Regions from separate parts of the Streptomyces sp. NPDC059092 genome, predicted to be linked through region 2. Evidence: riboswitches for the same ligand, from Rfam matches in the RefSeq annotation. Region 2 holds a riboswitch; each other region holds the start of a gene.
What was found. A riboswitch is a leader RNA that binds a small molecule or an ion and turns the genes downstream of it on or off. The one in region 2 is predicted to bind S-adenosylmethionine.
Positions count from the first base shown of each region.

Region 1: it holds a riboswitch for S-adenosylmethionine, as region 2 does, so the genes downstream of both, ACFXPL_RS19920 (aminotransferase class V-fold PLP-dependent enzyme) here and ACFXPL_RS13585 (PotD/PotF family extracellular solute-binding protein) in region 2, are expected to answer to the same signal.
Region 3: it holds a riboswitch for S-adenosylmethionine, as region 2 does, so the genes downstream of both, thrC (threonine synthase) here and ACFXPL_RS13585 (PotD/PotF family extracellular solute-binding protein) in region 2, are expected to answer to the same signal.

Region 1 is NZ_JBHZEJ010000032.1:40,911-48,137, reverse strand. It holds gene ACFXPL_RS19940 (NYN domain-containing protein) at 190-1,554, opposite strand; gene ACFXPL_RS19935 (hypothetical protein) at 1,592-1,843, opposite strand; gene ACFXPL_RS19930 (rhomboid family intramembrane serine protease) at 2,031-2,705, shown strand; gene ACFXPL_RS19925 (Lrp/AsnC family transcriptional regulator) at 2,702-2,983, shown strand; gene ACFXPL_RS19920 (aminotransferase class V-fold PLP-dependent enzyme) at 3,076-4,476, opposite strand; SAM riboswitch class IV at 4,705-4,822, opposite strand; gene trpD (anthranilate phosphoribosyltransferase) at 4,955-6,019, opposite strand; gene ACFXPL_RS19910 (cytochrome bc complex cytochrome b subunit) at 6,276-7,227, opposite strand, start outside.
Region 2 is NZ_JBHZEJ010000018.1:23,840-31,066, forward strand. It holds gene ACFXPL_RS13575 (ABC transporter permease) at 1-212, opposite strand, end outside; gene ACFXPL_RS13580 (ABC transporter ATP-binding protein) at 209-1,453, opposite strand; gene ACFXPL_RS13585 (PotD/PotF family extracellular solute-binding protein) at 1,450-2,580, opposite strand; SAM riboswitch class IV at 2,758-2,880, opposite strand; gene ACFXPL_RS13590 (hypothetical protein) at 2,976-3,104, opposite strand; gene ACFXPL_RS13595 (beta-galactosidase) at 3,103-5,550, shown strand; gene ACFXPL_RS13600 (jacalin-like lectin) at 5,535-6,881, opposite strand; gene ACFXPL_RS13605 (PHP domain-containing protein) at 7,185-7,227, shown strand, end outside.
Region 3 is NZ_JBHZEJ010000011.1:78,873-86,099, forward strand. It holds gene ACFXPL_RS09695 (glucosyl-3-phosphoglycerate synthase) at 1-464, opposite strand, end outside; SAM riboswitch class I at 676-803, shown strand; gene thrC (threonine synthase) at 821-2,128, shown strand; gene ACFXPL_RS09705 (MoaD/ThiS family protein) at 2,188-2,463, shown strand; gene ACFXPL_RS09710 (cold-shock protein) at 2,820-3,023, shown strand; gene groL (chaperonin GroEL) at 3,469-5,094, shown strand; gene ACFXPL_RS09720 (hypothetical protein) at 5,324-5,659, opposite strand; gene ACFXPL_RS09725 (hypothetical protein) at 5,656-6,171, opposite strand; gene ACFXPL_RS09730 (VCBS repeat-containing protein) at 6,553-7,227, shown strand, end outside.

The DNA.
Region 1 (7,227 bases), on a different contig from region 2:
AATACACATGCAGTAGCGGACATTTGACGCCACGCCCATACAAGCAGTGGTCAATTCGGTCATTGCCACTGTTATTTGACCAGATGATGGCCAGACCTGAACGAAAGGCCCGAGACGCGCACGAAAGGCTCGGGACCCGCACAGAAGTCCCTGGACACGGGAAAGACCCCGAAACGCGAGGGGAAGACCCTAGACGCGCGAAAGCCGCTTCAGCAGCAGCGCGGACGCGACCGGTCTCGCGCCGGCCTTCGCGACGCCGTCCGCGACCTCGCGGTCGGTGGAGGCCACCACCACGGGACGCCCCGGCGGCTCCGCCCTGACGAGCTGACGGATCAACTCGTCCGCGGTCACCCCGGGCTTGGAGAAGAGCACCCGCACCCCGCGCGGCGGCGCGAGCAGCACCGGCGCGACCAGTTCCGCGCCGTCGAAGACACAGGTCATCTCGGCGCCGGTCTGCGCGGCGAGCATCGCGAGCCCGCCCAGCAGCCGCAGCCGCTGCTTCTCCAGCGGCATCGTCGGATAGCCGGTCTTGGTCACGTTGTAACCGTCGACGATCAGATGTGCCTGCGGAAGCGCCAGAAGCTGATCGAGCAGGGCCGGATCCATGTCGGACAGCGCACGCGCCGCCACATCCTTGGGCGACATCCGGCCGGGCTCCACCGCGTCGACCGTGTCGGCCGGCCGGCTCGCGGCGGGCGGCAGCGCCAGCTCACGCCGCAGCCCCTGGGCCGACTCCAGCACCGTGTCCAGCAGCAGCCGCAGCCGCATGTCCTCGACCGAGCGGCCCTCGCGAGCGGCCCTGCGGCTCGACTCGACCGTCGACTCCGCCTCCGCGAGCCGCGCCCTGATCCGGCGGGTCTCGCTCTCCGCCGCCGACACCTGGGCCGCGCTCTCCGCCCGGAGCGCCTCGGACTCCGTGCGCGTACGGCGCAGGGCGGCCTCTCCGCGCTTCACATCGCTCTGGGCGCTGCGCAGCTTGCGGTGGAGCGCCTCGGACTCCCTGCGCGCGGCGTCCAGCTCCGTACGCAGCCGCTCCGTCTCGCTCTTCGTCATCGACCGGGCGACGGCCAGCTCCTCGCGCAGCCGCTCCAGCTCACGCCGGGTCTCCTCGTCGGCACGCTCGGCGTCGGCACGCTGCGCCTCCTCACCGGCGGCGGCGACCAGCTTCACCCATCCGGGGGGCCTGAGCACGTAGGCGGCGGCGGCCACATCGACGGGGTCGGCGGCCGCGGGCGGGGATCCTGACTCCAGGGCGGCGGCCAGCTCCGGCTGGGCCTGGCCGATCCGCTCTCCGATCCGCTGCCGGAAGACCGGGTCGCTCTCCAGCGCGGCGGCCATCGCGTTGCCCGCGAATTTCGCACGCCTGTTCGGGGCGAAGCGCGCGTACTGCCGGAGCTGGGTGGGCAGCTCCGTAACGGTCAGCCCGCCGAAGGCGTCCGAGACGAGCGCGACGACCCTGCGCCGTACCCCGTCGGGGAGCGGTCGGTCGAGCGTCTCCGCGGCGTCACCGCCGGCCGCACCGGCCGGCTCAGCGCCACTCGCGGGCTGCTCCACGATCCGTCACCCCATCCAACCCTTACGGGCGGCTCCCTCAGGAACCGGCACCCGGCCTGTCCACCAGCTCGATCTGATCCACAGCGTTGCACCAACGGCACCGCACCGACTCGATGGTCTCACTGACCACCTCACGCTCCTCGGCCTTCGGCTCCCCGGCGAGGTCCAGATGGACGTACTCGACGACCTTCGACGAACGCGTCACATCGAACCGGGTCAGATTGCCGCACAAGGTGCAGCGCCAGCGGGTGGAGGCCGTGGGCTGCGGAACCGTCGGAGTTGCTGCCATCGTGCCGTCCTCTTTTCGTCGTCCCTATGCGGTGCCCCACGGTGCGGCGTCGAACCGCGGATGGCACCCGGCAACCCTACGGCCTCACGGCTCCCCCGCGATGCGGCGAGGCACTCTGCGCCATTAGGCACCGGTACGCCATGCTCTGTCCGTGAGCAAAAGGCGTACGGCGTACGGAGCGCCCCTGGTGACCTACGGGCTGATCGGCCTCTGCTGTCTGGTCTTCCTCCTCGGTCCGCTCTCGGGATTCACTCCCGCGTACGGAAAGGGCGACGCGCTGCTGGCCGCGCAGAGCGCCTATTTCGAACGGTGGGGCGTCATCCCGAGCGAGCTGACACGCGGCGATCCGCGCGCCCTGCTCACCCCGTTCACCGCCCTCTTCGTGCACGGAAGCTGGCTCCACCTGCTGGGGAACATGCTCTTCCTGCACGTCTTCGGCGCGATGACCGAGGAGCGGATGGGCCGCGCGACGTTCCTGCTCTTCTACCTCGCCACCGGCGCCCTCGCACTCCTCGTGTACGCGCTCGCGAACGCCTCCTCCTCCCAGACCCTGGTCGGGGCGTCGGGCGCGATCTCCGGGGTGCTCGGCGCGTTCCTGCACCTCTTTCCCCGGGCGCGGGTCACCAGCCTCTTCCCGTTCCTCTTCTTCCTGCCGCTACGTTTTCCCGCCTGGATCGTGCTGCTCTTCTGGTTCGCGCTCCAGTGGCTCGCCGCGCACGGCGCCGGAGCCGGCCCCGGCATCGCCTATCTGGCACACCTCGTGGGCTTCGGCGCGGGCTTCCTCCACGCCTGGGGACGGTACCGGCGTACCGCTAGAGTGAAGGCCCAGCCGGCGGCCACCGAGGGAGAACGCCAACCGTGATCACCGCGATCGTGCTCATCAAGACCAGCGTGGACAGGATCCCCGAGATCGCGGAGTCGGTCGCGGCGCTCGACAGCGTCAGCGAGGTCTTCTCGGTGACCGGTACGTACGATCTGATCGCCATGGTCCGGGTCGCCAAGCACGACGATCTGGCGGAGGTGATCCCCGGCCGGATCAGCAAGATCGCCGGTGTCGAGGGCACCGACACGCACGTCGCGTTCCGTACGTACTCCCAGCACGACCTGGAGGCGGCCTTCGCGATCGGACTCGACGCGTAGGACTCCTGGGACTCGACGCGCAGGCCCCGCCTCCGGCGGCTTCGTGACCTCGCGCGCCGGGGCCGGGGTACGCCGACCGGCGACCGTACCGGCTACGCGGCGGCGCCGTCCCGGTCCGGGACGCAGCGGCCGTCCTCCGTACGGTAGTTCCACCGCGCGCCGTCGCTCACCAGTTCCCGCACCGCCCGCACGAAGCGCTCCACGTGCTCGTCCGGCGTCCCCGCGCCGAAACTGACCCGGATCGCGTTGAGTGAGCGCTCACCCGGCTCGGCCTCCGGGGCACCGCACTCCCCCGGGTCCTGCGGCTCGCTGCCCAGCAGGGTCCTGACCAGCGGGTGGGCGCAGAACAGACCGTCCCGTACGCCGATGCCGTACTCGGCGGAGAGCGCGGCGGCGAAGTGCGAGCTGTTCCACCCCTCGACCACGAACGACAGGACGCCGACCCGCGCCGCGTCGTCGCCGAAGAGCGAGAGCACCTCGACCTCGGGCACCGCCGCGAGACCGGCGCGCACCTCGGCGACCAGCCGCTGTTCCCGGGCGGCCAGCGCGTCGAACCCGGCCTCGGTGAGCGCCTTGCACGCGGCGGCGATCGCGTAGACACCGATGACGTTGGGCGAGCCGGCCTCGTGCCGGGCGGCCGTGGTGTGCCAGTCGACGTCCACCCCGCCGTCGGCGCGGCGCGCCACCTTGCGGCTGGCACCGCCGCCCGCGAGGTACGGCTCCGCGGCCTGGAGCCAGTCGGCGCGGCCCGCGAGCACCCCGGAGCCGAACGGCGCGTACAGCTTGTGGCCGGAGAAGGCGATCCAGTCGACGTCGAGGTCCGCGATGTCCACGGCGTGGTGCGGTACGAGCTGCGCGGCGTCGAGGACGATCCGGGCGCCGTGGGCGTGCGCGGCGGCGGCCAGCTCCCGTACGGGCCACAGCTCACCGGTCACGTTGGACGCGCCCGTCACGCAGACCAGCGCCGGGCCCTGGGGATCGCGCGAGGCGAGCGCGCGCTCCAGGGTGGCGACCGCCTGGTCCGTGGTGCGCGGGGCGTTGAGGTAGGTGACGCGGGCGTCGCGCCAGGGCAGCAGGGAGGCGTGGTGCTCGGTCTCGAAGACGAAGACCTGGCAGTCGGCGGGCAGCGCGGCGGCCAGCAGGTTGAGCGAGTCGGTGGTGGAGCGGGTGAAGACGACCTGGTCGCCGGCGCGGCAGCCGAGGAACTCCGCGACCGTGCGGCGGCTGTTCTCGAAGAGGTCCGTGGAGAGCTGCGAGAGGTAGCCGGCGCCGCGGTGGACGCTGCCGTAGTACGGGGCGTACGCGGCGACGTCGTCCCACACCCGCTGGAGGGCCGGGGCGCTGGCCGCGTAGTCGAGCGCCGCGTACGTCACCTCGCCGCCGGTGACGAGCGGGACGGTCACGTCCGCGCCGAGCACCGGGAGGGGCGCTCCACAGGCGGGGTCGTCGGCGACAGCGGTGATGGTGGCGGAGGCGTTCGGGCGTGCGGACATGGCATTGTCTCCCGGCGAGAAAGGTCGGAACGGCTTCAAGACCCGCACGGCTCCACGACGGCATGGCGAAGCGGCGCCGGATACGGGGATGCCTCGACGCACGGGAACGGGCCGTGCGGAGGTGTGTTGAAGAAGGGCGTGAGAGTCCGGAAGGACTCAGCAGCCCTAACGCATTCGCTTGCTCACGAGACTGCTCCCTTGAGGACCAGGACCCCAAAGGTGGCAAGGGGTCCGCGCTTGCCGCAGACCTCGCTGCCTACGGCCTGGTCTTCACCCGGGGCACCCCGCCACGGACGGAGGGTTGCCGGACAGCGAGCCGGGGCCTTAATCGCTGTCACTCATGACCTTGGCCGAAAGTATGGCACAGGGGCGTGGACCGCCCAAGTCGCTGTCCGGGATGCGGGACAGGCGCGCGGAGCCGCCGCACACGGGAAGGGGCCGGGACGCGTGTTCCGCGTCCCGGCCCCTCTCCGTTCGGTCAGGCGTTGCTGGCCGCCACCCAGCGGGCCAGCGCGTCCCGCGCCGCCCCCGAGTCGATCGCCTCCGCGGCCCGCGCGATCCCCGCCACGATCTGCGTCTCCAGCGCGTCCGCCGTCGGGTCCAGCGCCACCAGCGCCGCCGCCGCGTTGAGCAGCACGGCCTCCCGTACGGGGCCGGCCTCACCCGCCAGCAGCCGGCGCGCGACATCGGCGTTGTACGAGGCGTCCGCGCCGCGCAGCGCCTCCACCGGGACCAGCTCCAGGCCGACGTCCCGCGGGTCGAAGGGCTGCTCGGTCACCCCGCCCTCCCGTACGGTCCAGACCCGCGAGGTCGCGGTGGTGGTCAGCTCGTCGAGCCCGTCGTCGCCGCGGAAGACCAGCGCCGAGTTGCCGCGGTCGGCGAGCACCCCGGCGACGATGGGCGCCATCCGCGCGTCCGCCACGCCCACGGCCTGGGACCTGACCCTGGCCGGGTTGGTGAGCGGGCCGAGGATGTTGAAGGTGGTCTGCGCGCCCAGCTCCTTGCGGGCCCTGGCCGCGTACCGCAGCGCCGGGTGGAACTTGACCGCGAAGCAGAACGTGATGCCCGCCTCCTCCGCGACCTCCACGACCCGCTGCGGCGTCAGCTCCAGATTGACGCCGAGCTTCTCCAGTACGTCGGAGGCGCCGCTCGCGGAGGACGAGGCGCGGTTGCCGTGCTTGACGACCTTGGCGCCCGTGCCCGCCACGACGATCGCGGACATCGTGGAGATGTTGACGGTCTTGGCGAGGTCGCCGCCGGTGCCGACGATGTCGACCGTACGACCGGGCACCTCGATGGTGTTGGCGTGCGCGTACATCGCGCGGACCAGCCCCGAGACCTCGTCGACGGTCTCGCCCTTCGCCCGCAGCGCGACCGCGAAGCCGGCGATCTGCGCGTCGGAGGCCTCCCCGCTCATGATGCGGTCCATGGCCCACGCCGTGTCCTCGGTGCCCAGGTCCTCGCCGCGCAGCAGGGGGTTCAGTACGCCGGGCCAGGTGCGGGCCGCCACGGTGTCGCCTCCGACGGGGGTAACAGCGCTCATGCTCGCTCCTGGGTGTCTGGGACGGCTGCGTGGGCCTGCGTACGGCGTGACGGCGTACGGCCCGGCCGCAAGCCTATCGGCGTCCGCCGCGCCGGGAGGAGAGGTGCCCGTACTGCGGACGCGGGGAGCCTCACGCCGCGGTACGCCGGACGGGTACGCCGGCGGTGGGCCGGTGGTACGCCGAAGGCCCCGGCCGGCTCCCTGGGGAGACCGGGCCGGGGCCCTCGGTGGTGGCGACCTGTGTCAGGCCGGGCGATCAGTGGTGGCCGTGGCCGCTGGTGATCTCCTCGTACTCCTCCGCGGTGGGCTTGGGAAGCTGGTTGTTCTCGCCGTAGTAGCCCTTGCTGAGCTTGACCCGGAGCTTCTCGACGGGCGACACCTTTCGGCGTACCCCGTTCTCGTCGACCTCGGGGCCGAGCTCGGCGGGCGCGTACTGCTCGTGCGCGGTCAGCTTGTGCAGGTCGCCCTGGTTCAGCGGGGTGTGGACCTCGACGAACTCACCGTGCGGCAGCCGCTTGATGACGCCGGACTCGCGTCCGTGCAGCACCTTCTCGGCGTCGCGTCGCTGGAGACCGATGCAGATCCGCTTGGTGACGATGAAGGCGATGACCGGTCCGGCGAAGAAGGCGATCCGGACGAACCAGGTGATCGCGTTGATCGACAGGTGGAAGTGCGTCGCCCACAGGTCGTTCCCGCCACCGACCAGCAGCACGAAGTACCAGGTCAGCCAGGCCACACCGAACGCCGTACGGGTCGGTACGTTGCGCGGCCGGTCCAGGATGTGGTGCTCGCGCTTGTCACCGGTGACCCAGGACTCGACGAACGGGTAGACCGCGATCGCGACCAGCACCAGCGGGAAGATGATCAGCGGGATGAAGACACCCAGGGCGAGGGTGTGTCCCCACGCGTTGATCTCCCAGCCCGGCATCACACGGATGAGGCCTTCGGAGAAGCCCATGTACCAGTCGGGCTGGGCTCCGGTGGAGACCTGGTCGGGCCGGTACGGGCCGAGGGCCCAGATCGGGTTGATCGTGGCGATGGCCGAGACGATCGCGATGACACCGAAGACCAGGAAGAAGAAGCCTCCGGCCTTGGCCATGTAGACCGGCAGCAGCGGCATGCCGACGACGTTGGTGTTCGTCTTGCCGGGGCCCGCGAACTGCGTGTGCTTGTGGTAGAAGACCAGGATCAGGTGGGCCACGACCAGG
Region 2 (7,227 bases):
GACTCGGAGAAGAACGCCTCGGTGAAGACCCTGCGGTACTGCGTGAGCGAGAAGCCGTCGAGCGGATAGCCGTTGGCGTCCGAGGGGTGGAAGCTGAGCGCGAGGACCCGTACGAGCGGGATCACGAACAGGGCCAGCAGGAAGACCACGACCGGCGTGACGGGCAGCAGCCCGCGCAGCCGGCGCGGCGCGCGGGCGGCGGGCGCGCTCATCCGGGCGTCGCCTCCTTCGGGGTGGCGTCCCCGCCGGCCGGGGTGGCGTCCCCGGTGGCGGTGGCCGCGTCCCCGGCGCCCGGGGTGACGTCCCCGGCGCCCGCCTCGGCCGCTCCCCCGGCCCCGCCGGCCTGTCCGGGCCCGAGGACGATGACGTCGGCGGCGGCCCAGCCGAAGGTGACGCGCGCGCCGACGGCCGGGGGTTCCTCGGCCGTCCTGGCGTTGACCGCGACGCCCTCGGCGACGACGATCTGTGCCTGCCACGCCTCACCGGTGAACGCCCGGTAGCCGACGATCCCCGAGCCGCGCCCGGCCTTGACCGGAGCACCGGATCCGTCGGCGCCGGCGGCCTCGGCCGCGCGGACCGTGACGCGTTCCGGCCGTACGGCGAGGGTGACCGTCTCCCCGTCGGGCAGCGTGGCCAGGCCGGAGTCCAGCCGTGCCCCGCCCAGGTGGAGCGTCCCGTCGGAGGCGCCGGTGCCCTCCAGGATGTTGGCCGCGCCGATGAACTCGGCGACGAAGCGGGTCGCGGGCGTCCGGTACACCTCGGTGGGCGTGCCGAGCTGTTCGACCCGGCCGCCGTTCATCACGGCGATCCGGTCCGAGAGCGACATCGCCTCTTCCTGGTCGTGCGTGACGAAGACCATGGTGATGCCGAGACGCTGCTGGAGCTCCCGCAGCTCCACCCGCATCTCGCGGCGCAGCTTGGCGTCGAGGTTGGACAGCGGCTCGTCGAGCAGCAGCACCGCGGGCCGGGTGGCCAGCGCGCGGGCCACGGCGACCCGCTGCTGCTGGCCGCCCGAGAGCTGCTTCGGCCGGCGGTCCGCGTAGGCCTCCAGGCCGACGAGGCGCAGCGCCTCGGCGACGCGTTCGTCCCGCTCGGCGCGCTCGGTGCGGCGCACCTTGAGTCCGTACGCGACATTGCCGGCGACGGTCATGTGCGGGAAGAGCGCGTAGTTCTGGAAGACCAGCCCGAGCCCCCGGCGGTGCGTGGGGACGTCGGTGAGGTCCGTGCCGTCCAGGGTGATCCGGCCCGCGGTGGGGCGGACGAATCCGGCCAGGCTGTTGAGGAGGGTCGTCTTGCCGCAGCCGCTGGGGCCGAGGACGGACAGGAACTCGCCGCGCCGGATGGAGAGCCGGTCGACGTCGAGGATGCGCTGCCCCTCGTACCCGGCGGCCAGGCCCTCGATGTCGATGTGCGCGGCGGTCCCGCCGCCCTCGTCGTTCCGCTGCCCGGTCACTTGAAGATCTGATTCCACCGCTGCTGCCATTCGTTCAGCTTGGGGGTCGCCGTCTTGTAGTCGACCCAGGTGAAGGTCTTGTAGACGTCCTCGCCGTACTTGACCTTCGCCTTGAAGCCGGGGCTGTAGTCGATGGTGTCGTTGCCCGCGCCGTAGAAGGTGCCCTCGGCGAAGGGCTTCTGGTGCTGGGCGGCGCTGAGGTAGTCCAGGAACTTGTACGCGGCCTCGGTGTGGGCGCTGCCCTTGGGTACGTAGTACGAGGTCAGCGCGCCGACGGCGCCGGAGGTGGGGTAGCTGAAGCCGATCGGCTGCCCCTCCTGGGCCATGGCGAAGGCGCGGCCGTCCCAGAAGGGCACGATCCAGGCGTCGCCGTTCTGGAGGACGGTGGAGACGCTGCCCGCGTCCGCCGGGTACGCCGAGACGCAGCCCTTGAGCGCGGCGAGCTTGTCGAACGCCTTGTCGACGTCGGCGGGGTCGGAGAGCTTGCCGCCGTCCTGGGAGACCAGTGCGGAGAAGAACTCCAGGCCCGCGTTGTAGGTGAGCGGGGGCAGCGCGACATGGCCGCAGTACTTCTTGTCGAAGATGTCGGTCCAGTCGCGGGGCGCCTGCTTGATCTTGTCGGTGCGGTACAGCAGCCCGTTGGAGCCGGTGGTCAGCGGTACGCCGTAGGAGGAGCCCTCGACCGTGGACTGCCGGGTGAGTACCGGGTCGAGCTGCTTCCAGTTCTTCAGGTCGCCGGTCTTGAGCGGCTGGAGGAGACCGCCGCCGACGGCCTGGTGCAGGGAGCCGGGGGTGAGGGCGACGACGTCGAACGGCGCGTCCTTGCCGCCCGCGGCGCGCAGCTTGGTGAGCCAGGCGGAGTCGGCGCCGTAGACGAGGTTCACCTTGATGCCGGTGTCCTTCTCGAACGGTGCGACGAAGGACTTCTTGAAGAGCTCACCCCAGGGGCCGGCGAACGCGGTGACGGTGATCTGCTCCCCCTTGGAGCCCGCCCCTCCGCCGCCGGCACCGCCGGATCCGCCGCCGGTGTCGACACCGCACCCGGCGACGGCGGCGAGGACGGTGGCCGCCGAGGCGAGGGCCAGCAGGGGGCGTCGCCCGCGTGGGCGTGGCAGGGCAGCTCTCATGAGGGGAGGACTCCTCGGTGCGGGGTGACGGCGTACGGCGCGCCGGCCCATGGGTGATGGTTCGCCGGCCGCTCGTCGAGCGGGGGCCGCTGGGCGGGGCACCGTGACGACGTGCCCTGAGGCATCACGTCCACTGTCATCTCGTGCTCCCGTCACAGGTACTGGACCTGGGTGACAGGTCCGCGCTTGCTCCCGGCACATCGGTGTGCCCGTGGAGCCGTGTCATCACCCGGGGCACCCCACCGCAGAAAGGAGGGTTGCCGCCCAGCAAGCCGGGGCTTGTCGCTGGGACTCGTGACATCGAGAAACGTAACACCCCGTGGCAGCGATCTGAAGACGAGGTGGATCACATGAACATCACACCTGGATCACAGGACAGGTGGACCGGGAAAGACCTATACCGGCCAGAAGTGCCGCTCGCCCGGTCCCGCACCGGCCCGGGAGCACTCCTTGACACGGTCCGGGGCCGTGTCGACCATGAAGCGGTCTTCCCAGCCGTCGCCGAAGCGGGAGCCGTCCGTCATGTTGTCGCTGCACGCCCGTGACCTGCACACTTCCCCGCCCGGACCGTCGGGGCACCTGTCGATGGGCAGCCGCGACGGTGTCCGTGTCCCCCTGACCCCGGACAGCCGCAGGATCCTGCGGGGCGGGATCCCCTGGCTTCCCGTGATGGCGGAATTCCACTTCAGCCGTTACCCGGCCGCCGAGTGGCGCGAGGAGCTGCTGAAGATCCGGGCCGGCGGGGTCGACACCGTGGCCACGTACCTCTTCTGGAACCAGCACGAGGAGAGCCGCGGGACCTTCCGTTTCGACGGCGGTCTCGATCTGCGCCGCTTCGTCCTGCTCTGCGGCGGGCTCGGCCTGTCCGTCGCCGTACGCGTCGGCCCCTGGTCGCACGGCGAGTGCCGGGGCGGCGGCTTCCCGGACTGGCTCGACGGCTCCGGCTGCGTCCCGCGCACGGACGATCCGGCCTATCTGTCGCTCGTGGAGCGGTACTTCGCCCGGATCGGCCGGGAGCTGCGCGGCCTCTCGTACGACGAGGGCGGCCCCGTCGTCGCCGTACAGATCGAGAACGAGCTGTACGACGCGCCCGCGCACCTCGCGACGCTGCGCCGCCTCGCGGAGGCCGCGGGCATCGCCGCCCCCTTGTGGACCGCCACGGGGTGGGACGCCGCCGACCTTCCGCGCGATCTCCTGCTGCCGGTGTACGGCGGCTACCCGGAGGCGTTCTGGGCGGAGGCGCACGACGGGTGGGCGCGGGAGATGCGCCGGCACTACTTCTTCACCCCGGTCAGGGACGATCCCACCATCGGCGCCGATCTTCGCTCCGCGACGCGGGCGAGCCACGGGGTGCCGGACGACCGGCGCTACCCGTACCTCACCTGTGAACTCGGCTCCGGAATGGCCGTCGCGTACCACCGGCGGCCCCTGGTGCGGACCGCGGACATCTCCGCGCTGGCGCTGGCCAAGCTCGGCAGCGGCTCGGTCTGGCAGGGGTACTACCTGTACCACGGCTGCTCGCAGCGGCTGGATCTCGACCTGCCCAACCAGGAGTCCCACGCCACCGGTTACCTCAACGACCTGCCCTCGGTCAGCTACGACTTCCAGGCGCCGCTGGGCGAGTTCGGGCAGGTGCGCCCCTCGTACCACGCGCTGCGCGCGCAGCATCTGCTGATCCAGGACTCCGGGGCGCGGCTCGCGGACATGCCGCTGCGGCTGCCCGACGCGCCGCCGGACGGCCTCGACGACCGGTCGACGCTGCGCTGGGCGGTGCGCTCCAGCAGTGGTGAGGGGTTCCTCTTCGTCAACAACCACCAGCCCCACGAGCCGCTCCCCGATCACCGCGGGGTCCGCTTCCGCGTCGAACTCGACGGCGGTACGCGGCAGGTGCCGGCCACGCCGGTGACCGTGCCGAGCGGCGCGCACTTCGTCTGGGCCCTCGGGTACGAGGCGGGGCCCGGCGTACGGCTCGACTGGGTGAGCGCCCAACCGCTGACCCGGCTGGTCGTCGACGGGGTGCCGACCGCGGTGTTCGCCGCCACGGCGGGAATCGCCGCGCAGCTCTCCCTGCCGCCGGGGTCCGTGGTGTCGGGTCCGGCCGCGGTCGCCGCGCACGACGGCCGGACGGTGGTGGAGATACCCGCGCCGGGGACGGACGCGGTGGTGACGGTCGCCGGGTCCGAGGGTCCGGTCCGGCTGCTCTTCCTCACCGAGGAGCAGGGGCGCCGGCTCCAGCGGGTGCGGATCTGGGGCGCGGAGCGGCTGGTGCTCTGCGCGGACGCCGTCCTGGCCGACGGCGGCGAACTGCGCGTCCCCACCGAGGCGGAGACGGTCTCCCTCTCCCTGGCGCCCGCGCCCGCCGCCGGCCTCCACGCGGCGGGAGACCGTGCGGGCGCCTCCGGTACGACTGGGCTCTCCGGGCCCCGGGCCGACGGCGTCTTCACCACCTGGACGGCGTCGGTGGCGGCCGGGGCGGGGGCCGGAACGGCCGGCGTCGAGCGCGTACGCGCCGAGGCCGTGGCGCCGCCCGCCCGCGACGGCGGCCCGCACCACCGCGCCTCGGCGCCGGTGGACGCCGACTACGCGGAGGCGGCGGTCCACCGGATCGCCGTCCCCCGCGCGGTGTTCGACGAGGGCGGAGAGGTGCTGCTGCGGCTCACGTACACCGGCGACGTGGCCCGCGCCTACATCGGCGGCCGGCTCGTCGCCGACCACTTCTGGTACGGCCCGGCGTGGGACATCGGTCTGCGCCGTCATGCCGAGGCGGCCGTCGAGCACGGTGTCGAGATCCGGGTGCTGCCCCTGGGGCGCGCGGACGGGGTGTACGTCGACGCGTCGGTACGGGACGGCCTGGCGGCGGCCAGGACCCGGGCGTCGGTGGACTCCGCGTCGTTCGTCCCGGTCCGCCGGGTCCGGCTGCGTACGGCGGAGGACCAGGCCGCCCCGAACCCCGGCTACTTGGGCGCGTAGACGACGCCGAGCTTGTCGATCCCGTCCCCGGAGCGGCCGGTGAAGCCGACGATCCGCCACCCCGCCGGCGCCGTGCGGGTCACCGTGTCGGCGGTGGCGGTACCGGCGGCGAGGGTGCGGCCCTGGTCCGTGGTGAACGCGGCGGAGAAGATCCGCGTACGGCCGTCCTTCTGGCCCTGGGTCAGCTTGACCGAGGTGAGGTGTTCGCCCGCGGCCAGGGTGAGGGAGGACGCGGTGCCGCCCGTGCCGCCGTGGCTCAGCACCGTACCGCCGTCGAGGGTGAGGGCGAGGGCGTCGAGCCGGGCTCCGCCGCGCAGGGTGAGCGTCCGGGGCGCGGGGGTGGCCGGAAGGGCGGGGGCGTCGTTGAACGCGGTGCCGTGCGGGCCGCCGAAGAAGTCGGAGGCGCGGCGGTTCGCGGGCTGCGACCAGGCGAGGTCGACGGCGTGCGGGTAGTGGTCGGAGAGGTGCTTGCCCGCGCCGTCGAGGAACCCGCGCCACTCGTTGGTGTAGGTGGTGGCGTCGAGGCCGGCCAGCGGGCCGCCGCGGTAGAGGACCTTGTCGACGACCTCGCAGGTGTTCGTGGGCGCGGCGGTGTCGCAGACCAGCGCATCACTGCCGGGGGCCGGGGCGGAGCCGCCGCGTACCAGCTTCACCCAGGCGTCGGTGAGGCCGTTCTCCGAGACGAGGGTGCGGATGTTGTCGCCGGTGCGGGTGTAACGGGTGTTGGTGTCACCCATGACGACGACGGCGTTGCCCGCGCTGTACGTCCGGATGAAGGACGAGAGCTGGACGATGTTGGCGCGCCGGGCGGCCAGCGCGGCGTCCGTGGTGTCGGCGTTGGTGTGGACGTTGTACAGGTCGACGAACACGCCCTCGGCGAGCCGGACCCGGGCGAGCGAGAAGCCCTTGGGGGTGAGGCAGTCGGTGCCGGTGCAGTCGTTCCAGCGGACGCGCTCGAAGTCCTCGAAGGGGTGGTCGGAGAGGGTGTTGAGGCCGTCGCCGAAGGCGGCGCCGCCGCTGGTGGCGGTGCGGTACGGGTGCGTGTCGTGGGCGTACAGCGAGGCGTGGTAGTTGAAGTCCTCCTGGACGTTGACGACGGCGTACGGGCCGAGGCGCTGCCCGATGAGCGGGGTGTTGGTCTCGGGGTCGCCCTGACCGAGTCCGAGCGGAAGTCCGGCGATGTTGTACGTGAGGACCTTGAGCGTGCCGGAGCCGGCCGCCGGGGCGGCCGGGGCCGCGACGGCCGGAGTGGCCGGGGTGACGGCGAGGCCGGTGAACGCCAGCGCGCCGGCGGCGAGGACGCCGATCAGTCTCCGTAGAGGGGTTCGCATGTGGGGCCTTTCCTGGGGGGTGAGAAAGGTGCGGGGGTGGGTGCGGAGTGCCGGGGGTTCGAGGGTGCGAGGTGTCGAAGGCGCTCGGTGGCAAAGGTGCGGGAACGGTACTGCGGAGGGTCATCATGTACGGTCAAGTCGCCTGACGCACAAGGGCAGTTGCCGATCCGGGTCTCCGGAGCGGCGGGGCGCGTCATCCTGCCGTGCGGCAGCCGCCCACTGATCACCCGTGGATCGCCCACTGTTCATGTTTCACCCGGAACCTCTCTGTCACAACGGCAACAACCGGACACAGGAGTCTCCATGGGACACGGGCACCACCACCCTCACTCGCACGCGCACTCCC
Region 3 (7,227 bases), on a different contig from region 2:
TTCACGAACTGCACCTCGGGCTCGGTGAGCAGCGGGCCCACGATCCCGGAGACGAAATCCGGCGAGAACTCCCGCAGATCGGCGTCGACGAAGCACACGATGTCGCCGCTCGTCACCAGCAGCGACCGCCACAGCACCTCGCCCTTGCCGGGCAGCGCGGGCAGCCGCGGCAGGATCGTGTCCCGGTGCACCACCCGCGCGCCCGCCGCCGCGGCGACCTCACCCGTACGGTCGGTGGAGCCGGAGTCGATCACCACCAGCTCGTCGACGAGCCGGACCCGCTCCATCAGCTCCCGCCGGACGACGGAGACGATCGCGCCGACCGTCTCCTCCTCGTCGAGCGCGGGCAGGACCACACTGACGGTGCTGCCGCGCGCCGCCTTCGCCGCCAGGAGCCGGTCGAGCGTACGGTCCCCGGCCGACCAGGAACGCCTGGTCAGCCAGTGCTCCACCTCTTCCAGCACGTTCGGTACTCCCTGCGCGATCCTTGACATGTGCGGTCATTCGCCCGCCGGCGCGCGGGTCCCCGGGCGCCGAACGTGATCCATCTCGCGGTGCGGACGACTATCTCAACCCTTCACACCTTCGGTTACAGTCTTGAACAACACGAATGACCACCGCATGCCGGGGTCATCACGTGAACAAACGCACCGGGCCCAGGTTCCGGCGCCATAGCGCTCATCCAGAGGGACTGAGGGAACGGCCCGTCGAAGTCCCGGCAACCATCCCGCCGACCGCGAGGTCACGGTGGGGAAGGTGCCAATTCCGTCTTGCGGCGAAGTACGTCGCGAGGAAGATGAGGAGAAAGGGCCTCGCCACCATGGCTGTGCAGACCGTCCCGAGCGGTACGAACGAGACCGTCACGAACGAGACCGTCGACCTCGGACCCGCCGCCGCACTCTCGTGCCGCGAATGCGGAGAGCGTTTCGAACTCGGCCCCATCTTCGCCTGCGCGAGCTGTTTCGGGCCGCTCGAAGTCGCGTACGACCTGCCGAGCGGCACCCCCGAAGAGCTGAAGAAGCGCATCGCCGAGGGCCCGGACAACATCTGGCGGTACGCGCCGCTGCTGCCCGTCCCCGCCGACGTCGCCTCGAAGCCCAACATCAACCCGGGTTTCACGAAGCTGGTCAAGGCCGACAACCTCGCCCGTGAACTGGGGATCACCGGCTCGCTCCACATCAAGGACGACTCCGGCAACCCGACGCACTCCTTCAAGGACCGCGTCGTCGCCATCGCCGTCGAGGCCGCCCGCGCCTTCGGCTTCACCACCCTCTCCTGCTCCTCCACCGGCAACCTCGCGGGCGCCGTCGGCGCCGCCGCGGCCCGCGCCGGCTTCCGCTCCTGCGTGTTCATCCCGCACGACCTGGAGCAGGGCAAGGTCGTCATGGCCGCGGTGTACGGCGGGGACCTGGTCGGCATCGAGGGCAACTACGACGACGTCAACCGCTTCTGCTCCGAGCTCATCGGCGACCCGCTGGGCGAGGGCTGGGGCTTCGTCAACGTCAACCTGCGGCCGTACTACGGAGAGGGCTCCAAGACCCTCGCGTACGAGATCTGCGAACAGCTCGGCTGGCGGCTGCCGGACCAGATCGTCATCCCGATCGCCTCGGGATCGCAGCTCACGAAGATCGACAAGGGGCTCCAGGAGCTGATCAAGCTCGGCCTCGTCGAGGACCGTCCCTACCGGATCTTCGGCGCCCAGGCCGAGGGCTGCTCGCCGGTCTCCACCGCCTTCAAGGCCGGGCACGACGTCGTACGCCCGCAGAAGCCGGACACCATCGCCAAGTCCCTGGCGATCGGCAACCCGGCCGACGGCCCGTACGTCCTGGACATCGCCCGGCGCACCGGCGGCGCGGTGGAGGACGTCAACGACGAGCAGATCGTCGACGCGATCAAGCTGCTGGCGCGCACCGAGGGCATCTTCGCGGAGACCGCGGGCGGGGTGACCGTCGGCGTGACGAAGAAGCTCATCGAGGCGGGCGTGCTCGACCCGTCCCTCACCACCGTCGTCCTCAACACCGGTGACGGGCTCAAGACGCTGGACGCCGTGGCGCCGACGACCGGCCCGACGGCGACGATCCGCCCGAGCCTCGACGCGTTCCGCGACGCGGGCCTCGCCGTGAGCTGATCCACCGACTCCCGCGAGCCGGCCCACCGACTCCGCAGACCGCAGAAAGGCTTCCCACGATGAGCGTCAAGGTCCGTATCCCCACCATCCTCCGCACCTACACCGGTGGCCAGGCCGAGGTTCCGGCGGAGGGCGCCACCCTCTCCGAGGTCATCCAGTCGCTGGAGACGAACCACCCGGGCATCTCCGGGCGCGTCCTGGACGACCAGGGCAAGCTGCGCCGCTTCGTCAACGTGTACGTGAACGACGACGACATCCGCTTCGAACAGGGCCTGGAGACCGCCACTCCGGCGGGCGCGGGCATCTCGATCATCCCGGCGGTCGCCGGCGGCTGACGCCCCCGAATCCACCGGACACGGTCCTCTCCGCAAGAGAAGCGGAGGGGACCGTTCTACATGGTTGAGCACGGTAGAGTGTGGGAACGCCCCACTGTCGCCCGCTCCGCACGCGAGCGAGAACGCGACAACATGAGGGCAAAGTCCTGGAGCCTTTTGCGGCGTACGTACGCTTTGCCCGGCCCGACTTGTCCCGGAACGCAGTGGATTCAGCACTATGCGTGTTCGGCCACGCCCAGAATTCTCGTCCGATTGACCTGTTGCAGAGGGCAGTTGGGCAGATACATTCAGCCGCGGTCGACGCGTTCCGGCGCGAAGTGTGGCCCCGTGCAAGGGCCAGTAATAGGGGAGTTGGCATGGCTCAGGGCACCGTCAAGTGGTTCAACGCGGAGAAGGGCTACGGCTTCATCGCGGTCGACGGTGGTGCGGATGTATTCGTCCACTACAGCGCGATCCAGATGGACGGTTACCGCACCCTTGAAGAAGGTCAGCGAGTGGAGTTCGAGATCTCGCAGGGCCAGAAGGGTCCGCAGGCGGACATGGTCAAGCTCGCCGTCTGATCCCGGCGCGATCGGCCACCGACGCACTCAGGTACTCGGTAAAGACTCGCACTCACGCATGAGGGGCCCGCATCCCGCCCGGGGATGCGGGCCCCTCATGCGTGACCCCGCGGTCGCCGAGCGGCCCCCGCCCACCCGCCACCTGCCCCGACTGCGTCCCGCGGACGCCTGCGCCCACCCGTCCAACCGGCCGCCACCCCCCGGCGATGCCCTGTGGACGCTTGCACTCTCCTGGGTCGAGTGCTAATTATTGGCGTTAGCACTCTGCAAGTGAGAGTGACAACTTAGGACCGGGTCGGTGAGGCCCGAAGGGTCGGCGGGGCAAGGAACCGTCGGCTCTCAGGCCGTCCGTCGCGGGCGCCAGCGCGGTCCGGAGAATCCTTCCCCAAGCTCTCAGCTGCGTTCGAGCAGGGGAGACCCCATTCGTCCGGGAGGACCACTTCACATGGCCAAGATCATCGCGTTCGACGAGGAGGCACGGCGCGGTCTCGAGCGCGGGATGAACCAGCTCGCCGACGCCGTCAAGGTCACCCTCGGTCCCAAGGGCCGCAACGTCGTCCTTGAGAAGAAGTGGGGCGCCCCCACGATCACCAACGATGGTGTGTCCATCGCCAAGGAGATCGAGCTCGAGGACCCGTACGAGAAGATCGGCGCCGAGCTGGTCAAGGAAGTCGCCAAGAAGACGGACGACGTCGCCGGTGACGGTACGACCACCGCGACCGTCCTCGCCCAGGCGCTCGTCCGCGAGGGCCTGCGCAACGTGGCGGCCGGCGCCAACCCGATGGCCCTCAAGCGCGGCATCGAGAAGGCCGTCGAGGCCGTCTCCGGCGCCCTGCTGGAGCAGGCCAAGGACGTGGAGACCAAGGAGCAGATCGCTTCGACGGCCTCCATCTCCGCCGCCGACACCCAGATCGGCGAGCTCATCGCCGAGGCGATGGACAAGGTCGGCAAGGAAGGCGTCATCACCGTCGAGGAGTCGCAGACCTTCGGCCTTGAGCTTGAGCTCACCGAGGGCATGCGCTTCGACAAGGGCTACATCTCGGCGTACTTCGCCACGGACATGGAGCGTATGGAGGCGTCGCTCGACGACCCGTACATCCTGATCGCCAACTCCAAGATCGGCAGCGTGAAGGACCTCCTTCCCCTGCTGGAGAAGGTCATCCAGTCCGGCAAGCCCCTGCTGATCATCGCCGAGGACGTCGAGGGCGAGGCCCTGTCGACCCTGGTCGTCAACAAGCTCAAGGGCACCTTCAAGTCCGTCGCCGTCAAGGCTCCGGGCTTCGGTGACCGCCGCAAGGCGATGCTGAACGACATCGCCATCCTCACGGGCGGCACGGTCATCTCCGAGGAGGTCGGCCTCAAGCTGGAGAACGCCGGCCTCGACCTGCTCGGTCGCGCCCGCAACGTCGTCATCACCAAGGACGAGACGACCATCGTCGACGGTGGCGGCGACAGCGACCAGGTCGCTGGCCGTGTCAGCCAGATCCGTGTCGAGATCGAGAACAGCGACTCGGACTACGACCGCGAGAAGCTCCAGGAGCGCCTCGCGAAGCTGGCCGGCGGCGTGGCCGTCATCAAGGCCGGCGCCGCGACCGAGGTCGAGCTCAAGGAGCGCAAGCACCGCATCGAGGACGCGGTGCGCAACGCCAAGGCCGCCGTCGAGGAGGGCATCGTCGCCGGTGGTGGCGTGGCTCTGCTCCAGGCTTCCTCGGTCTTCGAGAAGCTTGAGCTGACGGGCGACGAGGCCACCGGTGCCGCGATCGTCAAGCTCGCGCTGGAGGCTCCGCTCAAGCAGATCGCCGTCAACGGTGGTCTTGAGGGCGGCGTCGTCGTGGAGAAGGTCCGCAACCTGACGGTCGGTCACGGCCTGAACGCCGCGACCGGCGAGTACGTCGACATGATCGCCGAGGGCATCATCGACCCGGCGAAGGTCACGCGCTCCGCTCTCCAGAACGCCGCGTCCATCGCCGCGCTGTTCCTCACCACCGAGGCCGTCATCGCCGACAAGCCGGAGAAGGCCGGTTCGGCCCCGGCCGGCGGCGGCATGCCGGGCGGTGACATGGACTTCTGATCGACCTGAGGCCGCCCGGACGCCCGCCGCGTCCGGCCGGCCGGTCGATCAACCGTCCTGACCGGGGGCGGCATCCCTTCTTCGAGCTTCGGCTTGCGGAAGGGGTGCCGCCCTCGGGCTTTTCCCGGCGGACGTCAGCGGGTGTGGTCCTTGAGCTTCTCGGTCTCCAGGGTGATGCCCACGGGGTGGGGGAGCTTGACGGTGGCTCCGTACGGGTGCGTGAGGCGGCTCATGTACTTCCCCCTCGCGGCTCGGAGTGCACCACCAGAGTCTCGGCGTCCCGGTCGACGAGCAGGGCGGTCCGGCGAGCCCCGGCGGTGGTCCGGGCGTCGGTCCGGGCGGCGGAGCCGTCGCCGACGAGGCCGGACTCCTCGATGACCGCGTCGAGCGAGTCGTAGGCGGGGTGGTCCGCGTGGTACGCCACGACGTCGGACCGCGCCGAGGACCCGGATCCGGACCCGTTCGTGGATCCGTTCGTGGATCCGCCGTCCGAGGAGCAGCCGACGACGCCGAACGCGGCGAGGGCCGCGGCGCCGATGACGAGAATGTTCCGTGTCGCTGTCACGAGTAGATCCTCTTCACCTCGGACTTGTCGTACGCCGGCGGCTTCCGCACCGTCGCGCGATTACGGCTGTGCTTCATGAGCGACGCTTTACTCGTATTCGGGTTGTCGTGGAGACTCGGCGCGTGCCCGAGTTCGCGCGTGGTGGCGCTGCGGACCCACTGGTCGTACTTCGAACCGGAATCCCGGTCGATGGTGCGGGCATTCACCTGGATCTTGAAAGCCCGTCTGGCCCGCGTCCCGGACGGCGTGTGAACCCCGTACCAACTCGCGCTGGAGCGGTTGGCCGTGAACGAGGCTTTGGCGCCGGCCTTCCGGCCGATCTTCGCCTTTACGCCGGCGTCGTTCCAGTTCTTGCGGCCGGTGTCGAAGTGCTTGGCCCACTGGTCGTTGATGCCGACGGTTTTGACGTTGAACGACCGCTTCGGCATGCCCTCGCTGTAGTACGTGGCCTGCGCGGATGTCGCACCGGTCGGTGTGCCGGCGACAGCCGGCGCGGTGCGGGAAGTGAGCACGAGCGATGCCCGTGCGAACCTCCGATTCAATTTCTTCCCGGTGAATTGGGCATGCGGCAGCGCGACGCCGCGCGCATGCCCGATCGGGAACGAGGACGCGGATATGTTTCACGCGTCCTCGATGAGCTGAACTTCCCCCCTTGGATCCCCCGGTCGGTCCCCGTCGGTCAGCTCACCCGACACATCCGACCCTATGATCCGTCAGGCCCCTTCGTCAAAGAATATTGGCCGTCAAATTGCCCCTGTAAACAGGGGAGTTGGCTCCGTATGTAAAGAGCCGCCGGTGGTGGGTGGCGGCTCGGAGGGGACCGTATGATCACACTCGTTCGGCTATTTCGGCGGCCCTCCCACCGGGCCGCCACGGGAACCTGGGGGGTTCTGATGCGCAGGAGAGCGCTCACCACGGCGGCGGTCTGCACGGTCGCCCTGCTCGGCGTCAGCGGCGTGACACCGGCCGCCGCCGAGAGCACGGCCGCCGCCCGTACGGGCACGGCGGGGGGAGCCGGGGCGGCGGGCTCCGGCGCCGGCTCCGGAGCGGACTTCAACGGCGACGGCTATCCGGACCTCGCCATCGGCGCGCACACGGCGACCGCCGACGGAGTCAAGCGGGCGGGCGTCGTCACCGTCGCGTACGGCTCCGCCACCGGCCTGACGTACGACACGGCCTCGATCATCAGCCAGGCCACGCCGGGCGTCCCCGGTGAGCCGGTCGAGGACGGCAGGTGGCGCGCGGTCAGCGCCCACGGGGACCTCGACGGCGACGGCTACGACGACCTGGTGGTCAACTGGGCGGAGCGGCACACGGTGCTCTGGGGGAGCGCCAAGGGCCTCACCGGCGCGGGCACCACCGTCGCACCCGGCACCTACCGGGCCCACGACCCGAAGGTCCTCGGCGGCACCGTCGGCGTGGGTGACGTCAACGGCGACGGGGTCGACGACTTCGTCACGCGCGGCCACAACGGCACCTCGTACGGCCTCTCCGTACGGCTCGGACCGATCGACCGTACGACGGGAACGTCGGCGGGCGTCTGGTTCCGCGACACCGGTTCCCAGGAC